DNA from 4 places in the Synechococcus sp. BIOS-U3-1 genome. Region 3 is predicted to be linked to each of the others. Evidence: predicted binding sites of a transcription regulator. Region 3 holds the regulator's gene; each other region holds the start of a gene.

Region 1 (5,396 bases), 1.1 Mb from region 3:
TTTTGGTTTGCCATCTGGATAAATAGTTAAGATATAATCATTGTGGCTGAAGCGAACTGATGCTTTAGTATTTTCTCGCTCATAGTTTTTGCCGTTGTTCGAATTGGGAAACACAAAGCTGTAATCCTTTGAATAAAAGTCAATAGTTGCATCATTGTTTTTTCCTGTCTTGTCTTCGAAGCTGCAGTCACCAGAAAGAATTGACTTTTCGGTTTCCGGCCATTCAAGCGAGCACCATGCAGTTTGTTGCGACGAGCAGGATGAAGCCGCGGATGCAACGAGTCCAATGACCGTGATAGCGAATAGCTTTTTCATTTTTAGTCCATTTTCAACTCAGATTACCTGCAAACTTGATGAACTTTGTTTCTGCATTGCGTCAGATTTACGACAAAGTCATACTGCGCGGTTCGCTTGAAATTTAAGAGATTTCAATTGATTCAAGTTAATGGCAAAGCCAGGCGAATGGGTCATAAAAATGTCCCCTTGCGGGGACAGTGATGAATGCATGATTCGGTTGAGAGATCTGTTACTTAATATTTATGGGCCAATGGATCATGCGTCGTAATACATCACAAATTCATGGGGGTGCGGACGCTGGCGAAGCTGCTGTACCTCTTCGTATTTCAGGTCAATCCAATTGTCGATGAAGTCCTTGGTGAAGACTCCGCCCTCTAGCAAATATTGGTGATCTGCGTTCAGGGCTTCGAGCGCCCCATTCAGGGATGCTGGAACAGTGGCAATTTTCTTGAGCTCCTCAGCAGCGAGTTCGAATAGGTCAACGTCCACTCCCTCGCCGGGGTCGATCTGATTCTTGATTCCGTCGATGCCAGCCATCATCATCGCGCTGAAGGCGATGTAGGGATTGGCCAGTGCGTCCCCGGAGCGGAATTCAAGCCGCTTGGCTTTTGGGCTGGGTCCCGTGAGTGGAATGCGAACGGCCGCAGAGCGGTTGCCTTCCGAATAAACCAGATTCACCGGGGCTTCAAAGCCTGGAACCAGTCGCTTGTAGCTGTTGGTCGTTGGGTTGGTGAAGGCCAGGAATGAGGGCGCATGCTTGAGGATGCCGCCGATGTACCAGCGTGCTGTCTGGGACAGATTTGCGTAGGTCCCTTCCCCGAAGAACAGAGGCTGACCATCTTTCCAAAGACTCTGATGCACGTGCATGCCTGATCCGTTGTCGTTGAAGACCGGCTTTGGCATGAAAGTGGCTGTCTTGCCGTACTTCTTGGCGACATTCCGCACGATGTACTTGTAGATCATCACGTTATCGGCGGCCTGAATCAGCTCGGCGAATTTCATACCCAGTTCGTGCTGACCTGCTCCTGCCACTTCGTGGTGGTGCTTTTCGATCGGAATGCCCAGTTGAGCCATCATCAGGAGCATTTCCGATCGGATGTCCTGGGCGGTGTCGTTCGGCGCGACGGGGAAATAACCCTCCTTGTCCTGAATCTTGTAGGCAAGGTTGCCGCCTTCTTCGATGCGGCCTGTGTTCCAGCCTGCTTCGATGGTGTCAACGCTGTAAAAAGATCCTCCCTCAGCAGAGTTGTAGCGAACGTCGTCGAATAGAAAAAACTCTGGTTCCGGTCCAAAGAACGCAGTGTCTGCGAGCCCCGTGCTGGCCAGGTAAGCCAGAGCTTTCTGGGCAAGAGCCCTAGGACACCGTTCGTAGGCATCTCCCGTGCGCGGATCCTGAATTGAGCAGATCATGCTCAGAGTTTTATGCCTGTAAAACGGATCGATCCAAGCGGTTGCCGGATCGGGCACCATCGCCATGTCGGAGGCGTTGATCGCTTTCCAGCCCCTGATTGAGGAGCCATCGAAGGCCAAGCCTTCTGTGAAGGATTCAGGCTCGATCAGGTCCTGGCAGACAGTCAGGTGCTGCCACTTACCGTGCAGGTCCGTGAACTTGAGGTCGATCAGTTCGATGCCTTCATCTTTGATCTGACGAAGCACGTCCTGGGCGGTTTTGGCCATGGCGGGGAATGGAGCCCATACAAATCGCCACGACCGTAGATATCGATCCGCAGCGGTTTTGTATCAACGGGCACCTTTTGGCTTTCCGTCTTCGTGGCTGCCTCTCTGAAGGCTCTTAGTAACCGTTTCTGTCAGATTGCCGTGATCGCCTTTGCTGGAGCAGGTTTCAACGCGTTGTCGGTGTTACCTTCCAACCAACGTGGACAGGGCTTGCATGCGCGATGCCATCACCGGACTGATCGGCCAGTACGACCAGCTGGGTCGCTATCTCGATCGTTCTGCGATTAATCGCATCGAGAGCTACTTCGACGAAGCCGAAGTGCGCGTCTTAGCTGTTGAAATCATCAACCGTGAAGCCTCGGATCTGGTGCGCGAGGCCAGTCAAAGGCTTTTTCAGGCGGACCCTGAGCTGTTGCTTCCCGGTGGAAATGCTTATACAACCCGTCGCTTGGCAGCTTGTCTGAGAGATATGGATTATTTCCTTCGCTATGCCAGCTACTCCTTGATCGCGGGCGATAGCACCATCCTCAACGAGCGGGTCTTGAACGGGCTGGACGATACCTACAAGTCTCTTGGTGTTCCTACTGGGCCGACCGTCAGGAGCATGGTGCTTCTTGCTGATGTCCTCTGTGAGCGCCTTCTGAACGAGGGTGTTCGTCAGGATCGCTGCGCACTTGTGCGTCAGCCGTTCGAGCACATGGCCTCTGGACTTGCCGCAAGTGATGTGCGTCAGCGCTGATTAAAAGTCTCCGAATCATTTCAAGCAGCGTCGGAGTGTTCGTTCACGACCAATTTTTGCCCGATTGATGCGTAGGCTTCTCGCCATTGATTTCCGGTTCCGGCTTCGCCGATGACACACCCTCACCTTTCGGTTGACTCGTGCCATCGATCTTCCATCGGTCCGATTGACACACCCGACCGTCTGTTGCTGGGTCCCGGACCCTCCAACGCCCATCCCACCGTTCTTCAGGCCCTTTCACGCACACCAATTGGTCACCTTGACCCGTTGTACGTGGAACTCATGGGTGAGGTGCAGGAGCTCTTGCGTTACGCCTGGCAGACCGACAACCGCCTGACGCTGCCGATGAGTGGCACAGGTAGTTCAGCGATGGAAGCCACATTGGCGAACACCGTTGAATCCGGAGACACGGTTCTGGTTGCTGTGAAGGGTTACTTCGGTAATCGCCTGATGGACATGGCTGGTCGTTACCGCGCCAATGTGCAGGTGATTGAGAAGCCTTGGGGTGAGGCTTTCACCCTTGAAGAGATTGAAGCAGGGATCAAGAAGCACAAGCCTGCGATCTTTGCAATGGTCCATGCCGAAACGTCCACTGGGATCTGCCAGCCGATGGAGGGTGTCGGTGATCTTTGCCGTGAGCATGATTGCCTGCTTTTGCTCGACACAGTGACCTCCCTTGGTGGTGTGCCGCTCTATCTGGATTCCTGGAAAGTTGATCTGGCCTACAGCTGCAGCCAGAAGGGTCTCAGCTGCCCTCCTGGCCTTGGTCCCTTCACGATGGGCCCGCGGGCAGAGGCCAAGCTGGCTGCTCGAAAAGACAAAGTTCCCAACTGGTATCTAGATGTCTCGCTGTTGAACCAGTACTGGGGCAGCAACCGTGTTTATCACCACACTGCGCCAGTCAATATGAACTTCGGCATGCGTGAAGCACTACGTCTTCTCGCCGAAGAAGGACTCGATAATGCCTGGGCACGTCACCGTCGTAACGCGGAAGCCCTCTGGACTGGCCTTGAATCACTCGGCCTAGAGATGCATGTGCCCGAAGAGCTGAGATTGCCGACGCTCACCACGGTTCGTATTCCCGAGGGTGTGGATGGCAAGGCTTTCTCTTCTCACCTGCTCAACAACCACGGCATCGAAGTGGGAGGAGGTCTCGGTGTGCTTGCCGGCAAAATCTGGCGGATCGGTCTGATGGGCTACAACTCCACCCCTGAAAATGTGGATCGCCTGCTCAATCTCTTTGAGACCGAACTGCCACGGTTCCGGCAGAATGCTGCCGTCGCTGCCTAAACCAGCGCCCCAGTAGGGCGGATGCTTCACTCTCCATCACGCCTCCCACGACTTTCATGTGATGGTGAGAACTGGAGTGTTTTGAGAGATCAATCGTGCTTCCCAGGCCACCACGTTTGGGATCGTGCGCTCCGTAGATCACCTGACCAACGCGGGCTTGGACGAGAGCTCCTGCACACATCGGACAGGGTTCCAGCGTCACGATCAGTGTGCACTGATTCAGTCTCCAGTCGCCGAGAATCAAGGATGCTTGGCGTAGAGCCACCAGTTCCGCATGCCCGAGTGGATCTGAAGCCGATTCGCGCCGGTTGCTGCCATATCCGATGCATCGTCCCTTCGTATCCAACACCAACGCACTGACAGGGATCTCTCCCGACTCACCCAGTCGCTCGGCACGTCGGAGCAGGCGGCGCATCCAGGCGTGCATCTCAACGGTCTCCATCTCGACCGGTGTCAGTCGCACATCCACCCCAAACGTGCACAGGTGTCCAATGTGCCACCGCAGGTGAGAATGGCTGTTCCTTCCGCTCCATCCTTGCTCGGATCCTCCAGGACTTCATCGGCGCCATCAACTGCGACGGAACTGTCCGCATTTGCACCCTCCGATGCGCTGGATCCGCAATTGCAGCGGTTCCTGGAGGACGCCAGTGCTCGCCTGTGTGAATGGCTCGGGTCAGCTTCCAAACGATCGCCGCTGCCAGCTCTGCGGCTGCTCCCCGAGGCGTTCCCTGAAAGGCAGGGTGTGGCTCCGGACCGTCTGCTGGATGATCTTCAGCAGTTAATGGATGGGGCATACCAGCCCAACCATCCAGGTGCACTCGCGCATCTGGACCCTCCTCCCAATACAGCGTCAATCGCTGCTGAACTGATCTGCGCCGGACTGAACAACAATCTGCTGGCCGAAGAGCTGTCACCGAGTCTCAGTCAACTGGAGCGTCAGCTCTGTAGTTGGTTTGCTGCCCGTTTTGAATTGCCCGATGGTGCTGGCGGTGTCGCTGCGAGCGGTGGCTCCCTCAGCAATCTCACTGCTCTGGTGACTGCCCGACATCGGATGGGTCTGGACCATGACCCCAATGCGGTGATTTTGATCAGTGATGACGCTCACGTGTCACTGCAGAAGGCGGCCAGGGTGATGGGGCTGAGGCCTGATGGCATTCAACGCGTTCCGGTTGATCCACAAGGACGCATGGACATTTCAAAGCTGCAAGAGCATCTGCAGGGGCTGACGAAGCACAACCGACCTTGCATCGCAGTGGTGGCGACAGCGGGCACGACAGTGCGCGGAGCGATCGATCCGATTCCCGCTCTGGCTCAGTTCTGCAGGGATCATGCCCTTTGGCTGCACGTAGATGGAGCGATCGGTGCTGTCTTTGCTCTCTGCCCTGGCACATCG
Region 2 (5,396 bases), 1.1 Mb from region 3:
GGCCGACAATTTGATCAATTGCTCGGCTTATGTTTTCAGGCTTATTATTGCCTGCTGATTTTGATGGTCCCGATTGTCTTGCTTATGAGAAGTCAGGGATTAGTTATTAACACTTAATCTCTGATTCTCAATGGACAGTTGCGATGGTTATTCCGAGCTTGATAGTTAAATCCTTCTACCATTTGTTTTTCGTCTCGCCAATTTGTTGAACCGCCTCTCACGATTTGATTTTCTAGCGTATCTAATACAGCATATACTTGTCTCTGGCTGTAACCTGAATCCAGCATTACACACGCAACTGCTGCAGCTCCCTGGCCAAAGTCATATCTTGCGGCTTGTGCTGGAGCTGCAGTAAGTAAGGCAGCGAGCAGTAATAATCTTTTCATAGCAAATGGGTGGAAGACGCGTCGTCTGAATTTCGACTGGCTGGCCGATGATACAAGAGATGACATGGACTATCAGTGTTCCCTTGAATAGCTCTCATCCTCTGAACGGATGATCTGTTTAATTGACTTCGTTGATTGATCATACTGGAGTATTTTGCTGATGTAAACTAGAGATGGATTAGTGTTCAATGATGCCTTTTCTAGTCTTAATTATTTAGCTGCCGCTTTGGTGTCACGACTGACTTAATTATTTCAAGGGTGCGGCTTACATTGTCGATTACTCATAGATGCAACCCGTTCTGTTGGCGTTGGAGATGCACCCTTTAGAGATATCACTTGTTGTGGCTTAATAGGTAGAGCCATTTTCAGATGTAAACGGTATTAGCCGCAAAGTCTTATTAGGTAACTTTGTCGTCCCTGGTCCACGTAACAGTGGCAGTTTGGCCAGACCTCTTGGCACTGAATTGATAATGATCGCCATTCCATTACTAGGTCCTAAAGGATGGCGTTGATGAGGCAGATGCTTGGCTAGGTGATTGGACGGAAGCTGGAGTTCGGGTTTGTGGGAGAGGGTGAGCTTGTGTATTCACAAGGCTTGTGGACTCCTTGCTCTCTAATTGTGCGCTCTAATCTTCGGTATTTGTGTTCGTCTTATCTGCAGTGTATTTGCCGTTAACGGTTATTTGAGTATGAGGTTGTATGCATGCAGTCGCCCCCAGGAGTACCCATTGAAGGCATACGGCACGACTTCATAGTGATCTTGCACTTTTAAGTGAGGTCCGCTCGCTTCTTGTTTTTCTAATGTAGTAATCGTTGTTTGCTCACCTATATAACCAGACCCAACGGTTAGGCCTCAGAAAGTGATCAGGCTTTAATTCGCTCGATTTCGTAGCCGACCAGCAGCCCTGTAGCGCCACCCAACGCCGTTGCGGTGATGGGTGACTTCTGCTTCGGGCTAAAGCTTTCACCAAGCATGGTGATGAACGCAATTGCTGTGAGTAGTACTGCTCCAACAATCACCGCGTCGAGGTGGATTTGGTTTGCAGACCGATTAGGCATCCCTGCATTCCAGCCGCCTTTTGCTTGTGGTTCTGCTGGTGGAATGCCTCCTGATGCTTTTGCATCCAGATCACGCTCAATGCGTTCGAGTTCTTTCTCACCGCCGCTTGGCACGAGTGAATTTTAAGAGAGATCTCAACTTCCTTTTCTCCATAAATGGGTGATGCACCTCAAGTCCATGCGGATGCTGCTGAGAAGGCCTCAGTCAAGCGGTTGCTGTCGACAGTGTCCTGCAGCTGGTTGCCGACCTGTTTTGCTCCGCTTAAGGCAGAATCAATCAGAACTGGTTGTGCCTTCAGCCAAACTCCTTGCCTTCAATGACAAGGAGAGCCCTTGTCTGATCCAATGGCTGCAAGCATTCAAGACCAGCCGCTTCCTTCACTGTGATGGTGAGTGGTTAGGGCTCACTGATATCACTGGCCATCGTGGATTGATTGAGCCAAAACATAGATGAGTCAACATTTACGACATGGCACGCAAAATCCAGCTTCCTCTGTCAAAAAGCTCGAGTTCGACCACGGCTGCATGGGCTGCAATGACCTTTGCTTGTATTACAGCCTTGGCGCTCTGGGGTCTTGCGAATGCTTATCCCCACTTTTGAACAGAACATCCTCCGATTAGTACAGCCACTCGGCAGGACAGTTGAACTCCATGTCTTGGGTGATCGACTGTTTTGTATCCAGCTGAACGACCTATCTGTGGAAACTTGCCTTATAAAGTGTCTGTAGCGATAGCTACCGACAACGTTCACCTCTTTTTTAAAGAGGCGCAGTTCGATTCAGGCCAAGGAACGGGGACCTGAACTTGCTTCGAGGAACCACTCATGACAGCTCTCACCTACAGAGGTCAGGCTTACACCCCTCAGCACTCTGCTGTTCAAAAGCAGAGTGTTGAACTCACCTACCGGCGCGAGCATTACAACACTCGTCGTCAGCAGGCGGCACGTGAGCTTCACCCCCAGCTTGTCTATCGCGGTGTCTCCTACACAAGGTGATTTAGACCAGCCGCCCATCCTGCCTCGCCTTGGCGAGGCTTTTTTAGTGGCCCAATGTGATGCTTTTCAGGGTGATGGCGCACAAAGGAAGGCCGCCCTTCCGGATGGAAAGACGGCCTAACTCGCTCGTTTGTACATTGTTCAACCCATCACTTGTTGTGGAAGGAAGGGGTCGAAGCGTCTGGCTAGAGGCGCCCTGGGGCCATTGGCTCTAGGTGGGGGGTTGTGAACTCCTGGGGCACCTAGGGCGGTGCAAGCGGAGTGTCGATTGGCGTGGCGCACAAGTCATGCCCGCCAAAGGACCAACCCAGGTCATGGATGAGACTGTTGGAGCAGGGGCCAGAAGTCAGTCTGCTTCTGAGATCTGCTCAGGTGGAGTATCGGCCGTCATGGGCTCCTCCGATTCGTGGACTTACTCTCCACCCGCAGTGGCGGTCTTGCCATCGGTCAAATGGCGCATTGCCTTCATTGGCAAAACCTCCAATAGTGAGAACGGCGTGCCCAAGCTCAGTGATGTTGGCCGCACAAAGGATGTGGAGCGAAACCGGCTGGCCTGAACTGATTGTGCTGCGTTGAAGCTGAAAGGGTCAAACAGCCCAAGCGGGCATTGCAGAACGTCGGCTCATGAGTGTCCTTGAGCCTGCTGATCACAATTTGGTCGAGGCCAAACAAAAACCCCACTCGATCGAGTGGGGTCTCTTTTCCTCAAAGCGTGGGCTCAGGAATCAGCAGCACTCGCAGCTGTTGCAGCACTGATCGCCTCCAGCATGTCCATCAGCGCAAGGCTGTGAGCAGAACACCTTTCCATCTTTTTCGACTGCAGAGTTCGGAGTAACGGTGCAATCACAAGGCTCACAGGCACAGGTTTGATTGGGATTTCCCATGGGCATTCCTCGTAACTGTCTCCTTTCTAGGACAGGTTGTGTCAGGGCTTATCCCCCAATTGCGCGCTCTTTTCACTTTCTTCAACGCCATGCAGCGGTCATTCATCCAGTGGCTGAAGCTTTGGTTGTTCAAAAGAATTCAGAATTTCTACTGATCGCCTTGGTGCACGATCGCTCATTGGGGGGATGTTCTTTGCATTGTGATCGAACAAGCTGGCATCACCCTTTTTCTATGAATGGTCGTTCTCGGTCGGCTTGTCGTTGGGTCTACTGCTGGTGGGCTGCTATTTGCTGCGGTTCTCTCAGCAGTTGAGGGTGTGTATAACCCTGTCCTGGCTGATCAGGTCTATCTGCGCTGCGACGTCTCCGGATCAGACCGCACTGTCTGGGAAATAACGCTCGACGAAGAGGCCGGAAAAGCATGGGTCTACAAGCCTGCATTCCGCACCAGTACGGAATATCCCGCCACGTTCACACCCGAAAAAGTTCGTTTTGGTAAGCAATTGCCTTACACGGGTTCATACCTCACCAATGTTTTGGATCGTTCAAGCGGCTCTCTTACCAGTGACATCCAGGGGTTGGGCGCTCCTCCTGTGACTGGAATGTGTGAAATGCAAGCCAACACAACCCCCATGGCTTGAACTGAACAATCTCTCCTCCGCGATTGCGTGTTGTTGATTTCCGGTTAGCAGAAGCGTTGGTCGATTCGACAAAGTTTCTGATTGGCATGCCAGGCAGGCCATGACTCGTCAGGCCTTGGACGTTTGTACATCAACTTCAGCGGCCACAACGCCAACGTCAACAGCGTCTGCATACAGATCATCTCGAGCCATTCAGAGAGGTGAATCAAGACGCTCGAATCACGACTTTCAGATGGTTTGTTGAAGAGTTCGGTCATGCTCAACCTACCGATACTTCAGTCGTAGCTCATCAACTCCTCAAGAGCATCGGAAATTCAACCTAATCGTTTCAACTGAACAGACCAAACACCTGGTCGAGAATCCCTTTACCGGTCAGTGCCTCCACGGTGATTCCGATGGTCAGCCCCACCATGGCCATGCGTCCATTCAGGCGTTCGGTGTAGTGATTGACAGGGTCAGCGGTTGTCTGCCTTGGACCTAGAGGTGCGTTTGGGGTCAGCAAAGAATCACTTAATCAATTGTTTGGAAAACCTTAAGAGCTTTGTTCTGCTTTCGGCTGTGCCAAAAGCTCGTGCGTGTCATTTGTGATTGCTTGTCTGAATCAGCTTGAACACTCCATCTGCTGATGGGCATATCATGCATTTTCTGGTGATGCTTCACGCAGGGGTTGGGTTGAGAAATCAGACTCTGGACATTGAGGCCGTATCACGCATGTTTAAGCTGCTTCCAGGTAGGCGTTCACTTCTTTTTTTGATCGCGTTGATGGTTTATGCTGGCATCAATCCTTGTCTTGCACAGGGGCAAGATCGTCGTATTCAGGATGTGATGCGATGCCAGAAGGTTCAAGAGCGCTTCACATTAGGACGTGATCTGGGGGCGCAAACCGGTTTAAATATCGGCGGTGGACGCCAGCTGCCACCTGCTGTTCGTCAACGTCTTACGGTCGCGGTTATGCGTGCAATGGACCAAGTATTTAACTGGAATATCGTTGAGCAAGATTACATTAAAATTTACGCCGAGATCTACAGTGCTGATCAGCTTGACTTCATTCTGCAGCTTTGCAAGGACCCTCGTTATCAGCAGCTGATGCAACTTGAATTTGAGATGATCAAGGACACTCTTGCTGTGGGCGAAAAATATGCTTCCAAAGTTCAGGAAGCTACTTTAAAAGCTGTTCAAGAGGTTTTGCAATGAAGATCTGGTGATCTTTTGATCGTGAATATCGAGCTTTTTGGGTTGAGTATGTTCTCTCTTTGATGCCAGGATCTGTGAGCTCTTTGGCGAGAGTTATCCCAGCAAGATTGCCGAGTTGATCCTTTTGTCAGTGAATTCTGAATGGTTAGGTCTTTCTTGAGTGAATGATTTGATCAAGGCCTGCTCGTTTTTGCAACTTAGGTCTTTGTCGATTTCATAAAGCAGTGCGAAAGCAAAG
Region 3 (5,396 bases):
AAATCAAAAAACTGTCGCAGCCCTGCTGACTTAGATCTAGGCGATTAAGTCCTTGACGAATTAAACCTTGGCCAGTGTCACCCTCTCAGGTTGATGCTGGTATTTGCCCTGTCGATCGCTGTAAGTGGTGTCGCAGGGATCACCTTCAAAAAATAAGAGTTGGCAGATGCCTTCATTCGCATAGATGCGGCAGTCAGCTCCTGAACTGTTACTGAATTCAAGCGTGAGATGCCCCTCCCAGCTGGCTTCAGCTGGTGTGGTGTTCACGATGATCCCCAGTCGTGCATAGGTGCTTTTGCCGAGGCAGATCACAGTGATATTCGGCGGAACCTTCATCTTTTCGAGAGCCACACCCAAGCCATAGGAATGGGCGGGAAGGATGAAATAGTCACCGTCATCATCGTGGTGAAGCTCTGTGGGTTCAAGGTTTCCAGGATTGAACCGTTTGGGGTTCATCACTGTTCCCGGAACGTGCTTGAAGATCAGAAATTCCTGAGGCGACAAACGCAGGTCGTAGCCATAGGAAGAACACCCAAAGCTGAGAACAGGCGCCAGCTTCTGTTCGGGATTCAAATGGCGGATCAACCCTTTTTGAAAGGGTTCGAGCATGCCGGCGGCAGCCTGTTCAGTGATCCAACGGTCGTTCTTGAGCATCAGAAACCTCTGCGCAGTTCCGTCACTTGATCCGCCAGACCCATGAGAGATTCTGGAATCGACGGTCCTGTGATGATCACATCCATGGAACCAGGACGTGCGTCCAGGCTGTCACGCACCTCTGCTTCATTGAGATAGCCAAGAGAAATGGCCAAGCCGAGTTCGTCCAGAACCAATTGATCAAGATCACCGCTGGCCAAGTGACGGCGACAGATCTGCCAGATCGCTTGAACAGCATCCAAAGTCGTGGATTCGGATGAACTGGCCGGTTCAGAAAGACATCCGATCACCGCAGGCCGCATCCAAATCATGCGATCGCAGAGCGTGATCGCAGCATCTGGCCCCTGAGCAACTCCACCCTTGAGAAACTGCATCACTGCGACACGGCTGCCAAGGCCAGCGGTACGCAGGGCCTGGCTGAGCACTGTGCCGAAACTTCCTCGATAGGGAGAGGTATGCACCTGCAACTGCCCCTCAGGAGCTACTAAATGCAGGGGCTGTTGTGGCTGGAGAGATGGCAGGGAATGCAAGCCGGCACGATTCAGAACCCGATGATCTGCACCGCTCTGTTGGCGGGAACGATGGCTTGGGCCCAGGCTGGCGGTCATCTCGGTCGCTTCCGTCGTAACTGGAATCGAATTGACCCAGTGGCACTTGAATCTAGCGGCGAAAACTCAAATCACAATCCCTTTGACACCATCCCTAGTGTCTCTACGCCAACTGGCAGGCTCAAGATCTAGATCGATTTCCCCATGAGCAAGACCCAGCGCAACGATGGCCGCCAACCCGCCGACCTCAGGGCCTTCTCGACCGACTGGGATCCCATGGGTTTCGCCCTGAGCTCCGTCATCGTGAGCACCGGACGCACCACCGTTCTCTGCAGCGTCTGCCAGGAAGACGGCGTCCCGCGCTGGCGACGGGATCAGGGGCTGGGTTGGCTCAGCGCTGAATATCGACTGCTGCCTGGATCCACCCCTGATCGTCAGCGCAGGGAACTGATGAAACTGTCAGGACGCACCCAGGAGATCCAGCGCCTGATCGGCCGCAGCCTTCGGGCCGCCATCGATATGAAGGCGCTGGGTGAGAACACCCTGCTGATCGACTGCGATGTCATTCAGGCGGATGCGGGAACTCGAACAGCATCGATCACAGGGGCATGGCTCGCTTTGCACAAAGCCTGCGAACGGCTGCTTCAACAAGGTCGTATCAGCACCAATCCAGTCATCAACCAGGTGGCGGCTGTCTCTGTTGGGCTGATCGAGGGGCAGGCTTTGCTCGATCTGGACTACAGCGAAGACAGTCGGGCCGATGTGGATCTCAATGTGGTGATGAACAATGCCGGCGATCTGCTGGAGTTACAAGGCACTGCTGAAGGCGCACCATTCAGCCGCCAGCAGCTCAACAGTTTGCTGGACCTTGCTGAACCAGGGCTCAAGCAACTCATGGCTGCCCAGCTGGATGCACTGCATGAGGACTGAGCAAGGAGAACCGTGTTCGTTGCTACAGGGTGACAGCGCATCGCTCCTTAACTTCCACGCATTGATGCGTTGGTCATGGCTGAAGTGATGCGCGGCTTTAGTCGGACTGCTCCCCAAGCTGGGCGATCCGCAGAAACAAGCCTGACCAATGCGCCCAACCCAGCCAGCCGCACCCTGCTGGAAGTGATCCGTGATCTGGATGGTGCCAGCACCGAAATGGTGGAACGGAATAAGACGATCTTTTTTCCTGGCGACCCCGCCGAGCGCGTCTATCTGATCCGACGAGGAGCTGTGCGGCTGTCAAGGGTGTATGAGTCGGGTGAAGAGATCACCGTTGCCCTGCTCAGAGAGAACAGCCTGTTCGGCGTTCTCTCACTGCTCACCGGCCATCGCTCCGATCGCTTCTATCACTCTGTGGCATTCACCAGAGTGGAGATGGTGACGGCACCCGCAAGCTCCGTGCGTCAGGCGATCGAAGCGAACACCAGCGTGGGATTGCTTTTGCTTCAGGGTCTTTCCACCCGAATTCTGCAGACCGAGACCATGATTGAAACACTCACACACCGGGATATGTCCTCCCGTCTGGTGAGTTTTCTGCTTGTCCTTTGCAGGGACTTCGGCGTGCCTGGGCCCCAAGGCATCACCATTGACCTGCGTTTGTCTCATCAGGCCATCGCCGAAGCGATCGGATCCACGCGTGTCACGATCACGCGATTGCTTGGCGATCTACGCAATTCAGGCCTAGTCGAAATTGACCGCAAGAAGATCACTGTTTTGGATCCGATTGCACTGGCCAAACGTTTCAGTTAACCCCTCGACAGGTGAAGATAGGCAGCACCTCATAGGCCTACCGCATGTTTGAACGTCCGTGACCGGCTGGCTTCTGCTGCTGTCTCTATTGATCCTCGGGGGGGTGCTCTCCACCCTTGGTGATCGACTGGGTTCGAGAGTCGGGAAGGCCCGTCTGAGCCTTTTCGGTCTTCGCCCGCGTCAAACCGCCGTAGTGATCACTGTGCTCACGGGGAGCCTGATCAGTGCTCTGTCGCTTGGACTGATGCTTCTGGTGAGCCGTCAGCTGCGCGTTGGCCTGTTTGAACTCAACGACCTCGAAGCACGCCTACGAAGCAGCCGCTCAGATCTGAAGGGCAGCCGCAATGCTCAGCGACAGGCTCGTCAGCAACTCGAAGAAGCTCGCGCCGATGAAATCAAAGCCAGAAAGATCCTGGCGAATGCCCAGGCACGAGCCGACGAGCTGCGCAGCACACTTCAACCCCTGCAGGAGCAGACTCGCCGACTTGAGGCGGAACGGCAGAGACTTAGCCAAGACGTGCGCAACCGTGATGCGGAAATCCAACGCACGGATAATGAACTTCGGGCGGTGCGGGAACGGATCAGCTCCGGCGAATCAGAGCTCCAGCAACTGGAGGAGAACCTGCTGGCCCTACGCCGTGGAGATGTCGCCATTAGCAGTGGCCAGCCATTGGCCACTGTGACGCTCAAGCTGGATCGTCCTGATCAAGCCAGGCAAGTGATTGACCAGGTGCTGCGAGAAGCCAATTTGCAGGCCTTTCAAAAGGTTCTGCCTGGACAGGCTCCGGATCGCCAAATCATCCTTGTGCCCCGCCAGGACATTGAAAGGCTGGAACAAGCCATCCGCAAACCTGGCACCTGGGTGGTGCTGCTGCGCTCAGCGGCCAATGTGCTGCGTGGTGAGCGCGTGGTTTACGCCTTTCCGGATGTGCGTCCCAATGTGGCCATCACCATGGAGGGAGAGGTTCTGGCCAAAACGACTCTTGCCAGCCAAGACACCAATCCAGAAGCGGTGCGAAACCGCATCAACCTGCTGCTGGCGTCCACCCTGGCGGAGGTCCGCCGACGGGGGTCTCTCAGCCAAGGACTTCAATTTGATGCCAACGCCGTCAACACACTCGCCCGAGAGCTGACCGAGCGAAGCGGCGGACTGGTTGAACTGGAAGCAGTGGCCGCGCAGCGTAGTGAAACCGCCGATGCCATAGCCGTCGAGCTCCGTCCGAGCCGCCGGCTACGGCCAACTTCAACGCTTCAGGACGAGATTCCATGAGCTGGATCGTCTCTGTTGACCCAGGACGCAACAAATGCGGGTTAGTCCTGGTCGATTGCGAAAGTGACTGCGTCATCGAAGGTCATGTCGTTGCAACCAAGGCTGTGCTGCACACCCTGCAGTGCTGGAGGCAGATCGCGCCCGTTGAATGCTTAGTGCTGGGGGATGGCACAGCCAGCGACAGCTTGAGGAATGAGCTTCCTGAGGATCTTCCCGTCAAGCTGGTGGATGAGCGCGGCACCACACTGCAAGCTCGCAAGCGTTACTGGCAGCTATGGCCGCCAAGAGGATGGCGGCGATTAATCCCCCAAGGTTTGCTGATACCACCTACCGAACTTGATGCCGTGGCTGCCCTGGTCATTCTTGAATCGGAGCTGGGCCGCCAAATCTTCTGGCCGGGACCAGCTCCTCTCAGAAACGCGCCCTCACAGTAAAGCTGTAATCACCTCCGGCTTCCAGCCTGTAGTCGGATTTGACAAGAAAGCGAAGCAACGCGTCCTGAATCAACGCTCTACCCAGGGAGGGCTCCACACTCAGCTCACCCCGGTCAAACAACCAGTGAAATGTCCAGGTGAAGCCACCCGCCTGAACCTCACCCTGCAGACACTTGTCTCGGAAGCTGTGTTGGTGCACCCGAAGATGAGCCGTGGTGACAGGCAATGGCGCCATCAGGCCGGATCGCCATCAACAGCAGGCTCCAGATTCACCGCATTGATGGCATTTCCTGCCCGATCCAAGCCTTGCCGCTGGATGTGATCGAGGCCGGACAACACTTCCCGCAGCACCTCCTGAAGGAGAGGTTCCTCAGCACGGTTGAACTGACCAAGGACGTGAGACACCGTGCGGGCACGGCGTTCCTCAGGATTGCGACCGGGAGCGCCGATTCCAATACGAAGGCGGGCGAACTCCTGGGTGCCGAGATGCTGAATAGTGCTCTTCAGACCGTTATGTCCGCCGGCACCACCGCGCGCCCGCAAGCGCAACCGTCCAAGCGGCAAGTCCATGTCATCGACGAGCACAATCAGCTGATGAATCCCCAGATCAAACCAATCCAGTGCTGCACGGATCGAACGGCCACTGTCATTCATGTAGGTCTGGGGCATCAGCAACCTGAGTCGAGCGCAACCGGAACCGACATCAGCGAGGTCACCATGAAGTTTTGACATCGCCTTGAAATTCCCACC
Region 4 (5,396 bases), 430 kb from region 3:
AGATAAGGCCTTGCTGAGCCATCCGGATGGATCGCGCTGGCTTGAGGCTCAGGTCCAACTGTTGCGCTCAGCGGGTCTTGAGGTCTGTGTGCTGACGGGTCATGTCAGTCATCACGAGCTGCTTAGCACTCGCAAAGGTGTGACTGTCCAAGCTGAGCCATGGCAGCCGGCAGGTCCCCTCTGGGCCTTGAGCTGTCTCCTGCACGATCGTGATGATGAAGCGCTGCTCACCTTGCCTGTGGATATGCCCGGCTTACGTCTGGAAGCATTGCAGCAACTGATCCGTTGCTGGAGAACGCAGCAATCCAGAGCGTTTGTTGCCGATGATGGCTCCAGGCTCCAGCATCTATTTGGCATCTATCCCTCCGGTGCGCTCTATCGCAAGGCGCTTGACGATGAGCTGACGGAGGGGAAGGGTCGTTGGCGCGGCTGGCTTGAACGTATTCCTTATGACACGGTGAAACTTCCCCCTGATCAGTTGGTCAATGTCAATCGGCCCATTGATCTGGCAGCGTTAATTCGATGATTGCCGCATCTCCCCCGATTGACCAGAGGGCTCGAGCGCTCGGGGTGCTGCGGATGTCGCTCACGGCACGCTGCAATCTGGCCTGTCCTTATTGCTGCCCCGATGCTGTGGATCCCCCAGGTCTGCTCAGCCTTGAACAGCAATTGCGACTGATCCGGGTTGCTTCCCGATTGGGGGCCCATACTCTGCGGCTCACCGGAGGCGAACCGTTACTGAGCGATCGGTTGCTCCCGCTGCTGGAGCAGGTTGCCTTGGGGCGTGCCACTCCTGGCAATCCTCTGCAGGGTCTACGGCAGGTGGCACTCACCAGCAACGGTGTCTTGCTGACGCAGGAACGGGCTCGTGCTCTTCGTGCTGCTGGCCTCGAACGGATCACCATCAGTCTTGATGCGGTCGAGGGTGAGGTGGTGGCGCGCATGGCTGGCCTGCGCGGTGGCGAGCCTGCTGGAACGCGACTGATTCAACAGGTACTGGCTGGTCTTGAGGCGGCTCGTTCGGCCGGATTTGACCCTGCTGTCGGCGCCCTAAAGCTCAATGCGGTGATCCAGCGGGGCGTGAACGACGATCAGTTGATTCCTCTAGCAATGTTGGCCCGTCAGCAAGGGCTGGAGCTGCGCTTAATCGAATTCATGGATGTGGGCAATCGCAACGGTTGGGCCATGGAGCAGGTTTTGCCTGCAGCCGTGATGGTCGATCGCATCAGCCGCCAATGGCCGTTGTCGTCACTCGGTCGATCACCGGGTGGTACTGCCTTGCGCTGGCGTTATCGCGATGGCGTCGCTGCCATTGGTGTGATCGCCTCAATTACTGAGCCGTTCTGCGGAGACTGCAACCGACTGCGCATTACCGCTGATGGGCAAGCCTTCACTTGTCTGTTTGCAGCTCGTGGAACAGATCTGAAACCGGCTCTGACCAGTGACGATGACCTGGAGAGAGAGATCTGTGCCCTGTGGCAGAGAAGGCTCGACCAGTACAGCGAGGAGGGCCGGGGCCAGGCTGCTTTCAGGACGTCACCTCATGCAGAGATGGCTTATCTGGGTGGCTGAACCGTTATCGACGGCACCGTTTCAGTAGAGAAAGCTCGGTAAAAACAGTTCAGAGTTCGGGCCTTCATCCGGCCCATCGGTGATGTTCGAACTGTTGTCTTTCGAGCGGTTTCGCGACACGCCTTCTGTGCGTTTCTTTGACGTCACGGTTGAGACGTCCAATGCCCGTGATCTGGTGATTCACTCCGGCCCTGCCGTGAGTCCACCAGATGACCCCGAAACAGGGGCCTGGCAGTTTTATATGCATCCCAATCAGGAAGACAATCTTCTGGCTGCCAGTGGTGGACGAACGTTTTACTTGGTGAATCTTGCCTGGGAGCAGCCGTTTCACATCGTCAGGCTTGAAGGTGGTGGCGATATCTTGCGCATCCCCCCGCGGACCTTCCACCGTTCCATCTCTGATCCGGATGGCTCTGTGGTGTTGAACCAGGCTGTTCGAAAGCCTGGAGTGTCTCTTGTGCAGGAATTTCGCGTGTACAACAGTGCGCGGATCCCTTCGCTGATGAATGCAACGACGACGTCGGATGCCAAACCCCAACTGCACGGGGTCAGACCCCTGCCACTAGCGGCTTAGGTCAAATTTTTTATAAGTCATCTTCAGTGAGGATGGCTTGCAACAGCGCCATTTCAGTGGATGTACGCGACACCTCGGTATTTCAATTCGACTCTTTCCCGTTGGGCTTCGGCCTGGCGTGTTTGATAGACCTGCCGGCGATAAGTGAGCTTGATAGCTGGTTTTTTTGCAAACTCTTTGTACTGGTCGTAGGTGTGGCCGCGATAGAGAAGCGTACTCATGATTCAGTTATCCGAAGCAAGCTCAGGTCCCCGTTCCATGGCCTGAGTTGTACTGCGCTTCACCCAAGGATGAAGTGAACGTTGTGTAGTAACTACTACACGACAATTTTGATTGAGTGGATTGTTGTTGTGGTTTTCAAACTGATACCAGTTTCGAAATGTTTTGGATTTACTGACTGCTGATGTTTTGTAGCTGACTGAACACATTGGTGAACAACTGGGCCCCGCTTTTTTGCAGATGCCCGCCAAGTCGCTTCCAGTCGTTGCGAAGCTGATCGGCTCCGTTTTTTCCGATTGCGCTAACGATGTAAGCGGCGTCGGCTTGAATCCACCGCTCCAGGTTTGGTTTTGAAATTTCGAGGTGGCACTGAAGGCCTACGGCATGTCGATCGATTTTGAACACTTGCTCTGGGCAGTGCAATGACGATCCAAGCAAGGTGGCCTCATCGGGAAGTCGGATGCGGTCGCCATGCCAGTGCAGGGCCAGTGCACTGGGATCAAGGCCATGGAGTAGTGGTTCTTCGCTGGGGTCGACCAGCCAGTGGATGGCTCCAATCCCCAGTTCCTTCAGGGGTGCAGAAGGTTCTCCCACGCTGAGCGGCTCCACCGATCCTCCCGCCGCCACGGCTAGCAATTGGGCTCCCAGGCAGATTCCCAATACTGGTTTTTTCTGCCGATGCCAGCTCGACAGCCACTCCAGTTCATGACGAAGCCAATCCATCTTCGGGTCGTTGCGTTGGTTCACCCCCATCGGTCCTCCAAGCACCACGGCAATGGTGTCTGGAGTGCTGGCCGGGTCGGGTAGTTGCTCTCCGAGATCTGGACGGATCGTCTGGATGCTCATGCCTCGTTGCATTGCGAGTTCATGGATCAGATCAGGACCCTCGTGATCAACGTGTTGAATCACCAGCAGGGATTGATTCATAACAAGAGGTAGCGCTGAGAAAGTGGCAGCTCGTCGGCGGGCGCTCATCTGAGCAGCTTGCCATCAGCGAACACCTCATAGGTTTATGAGTCGACGCTCATCTTCGGCAGGGTGGAGTTGAGCTTCGGGGAGCTTTTGTTGATTCAGCGGGTGTCCGCGACCGCCATACAGGTTCGTTCAAGCCCCAACTGTTGTTGGAGATCGGCATCCATCGCGTAGTCGGCTGTATATGCTCGTACATCCAACATCTGACCTTGTGGAGACATCATCCAGAGTTCCAGCTGAGCCTCTTGTGGAGCTTCAAACCAGAACATCTCTTTGGGCATGACAACCTTTTCCAGGTAAAAGTGCGATTCCCCAATGCACTTCACAATCACCATCTTGTCAGTGTTGTTGCGGTACGCGCATTCGATCATCTAGTTGCAAAACTCGCTCCTTTAATATCGTCAAAATCTGACAGGTCAAATGTCTGATTTGTCACAAAACGAGCCTCTGCAATATTTCAATTTTACAGGCTTGATACCAAATCTTTTGATTCGGTAGTTGTCGCAACATTGATTGAAGTTCGCTGTGTTACACCCATCATCTTTTGTTCACTGATTTCCACGAAAAGCTTTAGTTCATGCTCAGCCTCAAGCTGCTGCGGTTGTTGAAGCGTTGGCCTGGACTTCGAGTCTTGCTGGTGAGTGGTTGGGACGTCTAAGTCTGATGGCGCTTGTTGTGTAGCTCGGTGACTCGCGCCCGACTCTGCCTGCTTGTGCGAGGTCCATTGCAAAGGATGGATTGCAGCTGTTCAGTCGTGACCAGCTGGGCAGCTGATGTGCGATCGGCGAGGCCAGCAGACCGCTCAGGCTTGGGCGCAGCAGGTCTGCAAACCTGTGCAATGCAAGCTCCTCTCCATGACGGTCGTAGGGAAGACGGTTAATGGCGGAGTCGAGCCCGAATTGGCGCACTCTGTCTTCTCCGACACGCCGGTAAAGCACCTCCAGGGTGGGTAGTTGATCCATCGACATCACGCAGCCCTCGTGTTCCATCAGGCTGCGCAAGACAGTGCAGAAGATTTCGCTGGCCATGCGTTGCAGGCCTTCGTCAGGTTTGTTCCCCAGGCTTTTGTGCTTGTGATCGAACAACCCCAGATCCACCTGCGTAATCCGGCTGGGTGCCACGTGGCGATACACCTCGGAGAGCAGTCCCATCTCCAGTCCCCAGTCGGAAGGGATCCGCAGGTTCATCGCCAGGTCGCGGGTGAAGGCGAATTCACCAGCCAGTGGATAACGAAAGGTCTGGAGGTAGCGGAGGTAGGGCAGTGCGCCGAAAATCTGTTCCAGGCTTGCCAGTAAGGGGCCAACGAACAATCGTGTAGCGCGCCCCTGCAGCGCCTGGGTTTCTAACGAGAGTCGGCTGTAGAAGGCCTTCACATAGGCCATCCCATGGGATGGGTTGAGCAGTGGTCGCAGCATTCGCTCCGGATAGCCAGAACCAAAGGTGCGGATGTCTGCGTCAAACAAGCCGATCACTTCCGCCTGCTGGCAAGCCACTCCCAGTCCTTGCCAGACAGCCCAGCCTTTGCCAGGTGGGCCGGTTAGATCCAGGCCCAGGCTGCCCATGGAGGAGAGCACTTCATGCACTGCCGGGCCGTTGGTCCAGTGCACCTGCACTGGGAAAGGCATGTTTGCAAAGAAGGCTTCGGCTGCATCGACGTCCTCGATGCTGTCGGCGGAAAGGGCGATCACCAGACTGGAAAGTCCCGTAAGCGTGGATAAGGTGTCGCGGATCAGGCTCAGGGCTGGCCGCTTGAATTCCTCCATCAGACACGGAATTAGCAAAGCGGTGGACCTTTGCCGAAGCTCCTGGTTGAAGTCGATGGCGTCGAGATTGCCAAGGCTGTAATCATGAACCGTGGTGATCAGGCTTTGCTGAAAATCCATGCGGTGTTCGATGCGACAACAGAGGAGAAGAACTTGTTCCATACCTGAACGACGTTCTGGTGGAACCTGATGCAGCCTCCGCGCGATCAAACGCTGCGAATCCTGCTAAGTGATCTCTACCCGCATAATTCTTCCGCCGATCTCCAAGCGTTGTCGTCGCAATTGCTGCAAATTCT

The links. The regulator NtcA, encoded in region 3, controls nitrogen genes in cyanobacteria. The targets are predictions, from matches to a motif close to GTANCNNNNGNTAC.
Region 1: glnA (type I glutamate--ammonia ligase) is a predicted target of NtcA. The motif match lies at 2,035-2,048, and genes of this name have one in related genera.
Region 2: SynBIOSU31_RS07775 (DUF4278 domain-containing protein) is a predicted target of NtcA. The motif match lies at 2,170-2,183, and genes of this name have one in related genera.
Region 4: SynBIOSU31_RS14310 (DUF4278 domain-containing protein) is a predicted target of NtcA. The motif match lies at 2,453-2,466, and genes of this name have one in related genera.

Annotation. Positions count from the first base shown of each region.
Region 1 covers NZ_CP047936.1:1,440,226-1,445,621, reverse strand. Annotated here, with positions in the region: gene SynBIOSU31_RS07580 (hypothetical protein) at 1-315, opposite strand, end outside; gene glnA (type I glutamate--ammonia ligase) at 553-1,974, opposite strand; gene SynBIOSU31_RS07570 (allophycocyanin subunit beta) at 2,189-2,713, shown strand; gene SynBIOSU31_RS07565 (pyridoxal-phosphate-dependent aminotransferase family protein) at 2,825-4,003, shown strand; gene SynBIOSU31_RS07560 (nucleoside deaminase) at 3,945-4,418, opposite strand; gene SynBIOSU31_RS07555 (pyridoxal phosphate-dependent decarboxylase family protein) at 4,515-5,396, shown strand, end outside.
Region 2 covers NZ_CP047936.1:1,468,456-1,473,851, reverse strand. Annotated here, with positions in the region: gene SynBIOSU31_RS07780 (hypothetical protein) at 1,251-1,559, opposite strand; gene SynBIOSU31_RS07775 (DUF4278 domain-containing protein) at 2,269-2,439, shown strand; gene SynBIOSU31_RS07770 (hypothetical protein) at 2,829-2,996, shown strand; partial or broken gene SynBIOSU31_RS14765 (metallothionein) at 3,231-3,323, opposite strand; gene SynBIOSU31_RS07760 (hypothetical protein) at 3,560-3,964, shown strand; gene SynBIOSU31_RS07755 (hypothetical protein) at 4,293-4,466, opposite strand; gene SynBIOSU31_RS07750 (hypothetical protein) at 4,571-5,158, shown strand; gene SynBIOSU31_RS07745 (hypothetical protein) at 5,252-5,396, opposite strand, start outside.
Region 3 covers NZ_CP047936.1:372,253-377,648, reverse strand. Annotated here, with positions in the region: gene thyX (FAD-dependent thymidylate synthase) at 1-2, shown strand, start outside; gene dcd (dCTP deaminase) at 61-654, opposite strand; gene SynBIOSU31_RS01720 (cob(I)yrinic acid a,c-diamide adenosyltransferase) at 654-1,262, opposite strand; gene rph (ribonuclease PH) at 1,407-2,132, shown strand; gene ntcA (global nitrogen regulator NtcA) at 2,208-2,942, shown strand; gene SynBIOSU31_RS01705 (DUF3084 domain-containing protein) at 3,001-4,212, shown strand; gene SynBIOSU31_RS01700 (resolvase) at 4,209-4,646, shown strand; gene SynBIOSU31_RS01695 (DUF3146 family protein) at 4,624-4,881, opposite strand; gene pth (aminoacyl-tRNA hydrolase) at 4,881-5,396, opposite strand, start outside.
Region 4 covers NZ_CP047936.1:2,650,131-2,655,526, reverse strand. Annotated here, with positions in the region: gene SynBIOSU31_RS14325 (molybdenum cofactor guanylyltransferase) at 1-526, shown strand, start outside; gene SynBIOSU31_RS14320 (GTP 3',8-cyclase MoaA) at 523-1,572, shown strand; gene SynBIOSU31_RS14315 (redox protein) at 1,655-2,146, shown strand; gene SynBIOSU31_RS14310 (DUF4278 domain-containing protein) at 2,200-2,367, opposite strand; gene SynBIOSU31_RS14305 (type 1 glutamine amidotransferase) at 2,537-3,340, opposite strand; partial or broken gene SynBIOSU31_RS14300 (DUF1830 domain-containing protein) at 3,535-3,708, opposite strand; gene SynBIOSU31_RS14295 (glycosyl transferase) at 3,925-5,220, opposite strand; gene SynBIOSU31_RS14290 (alpha-amylase family glycosyl hydrolase) at 5,290-5,396, shown strand, end outside.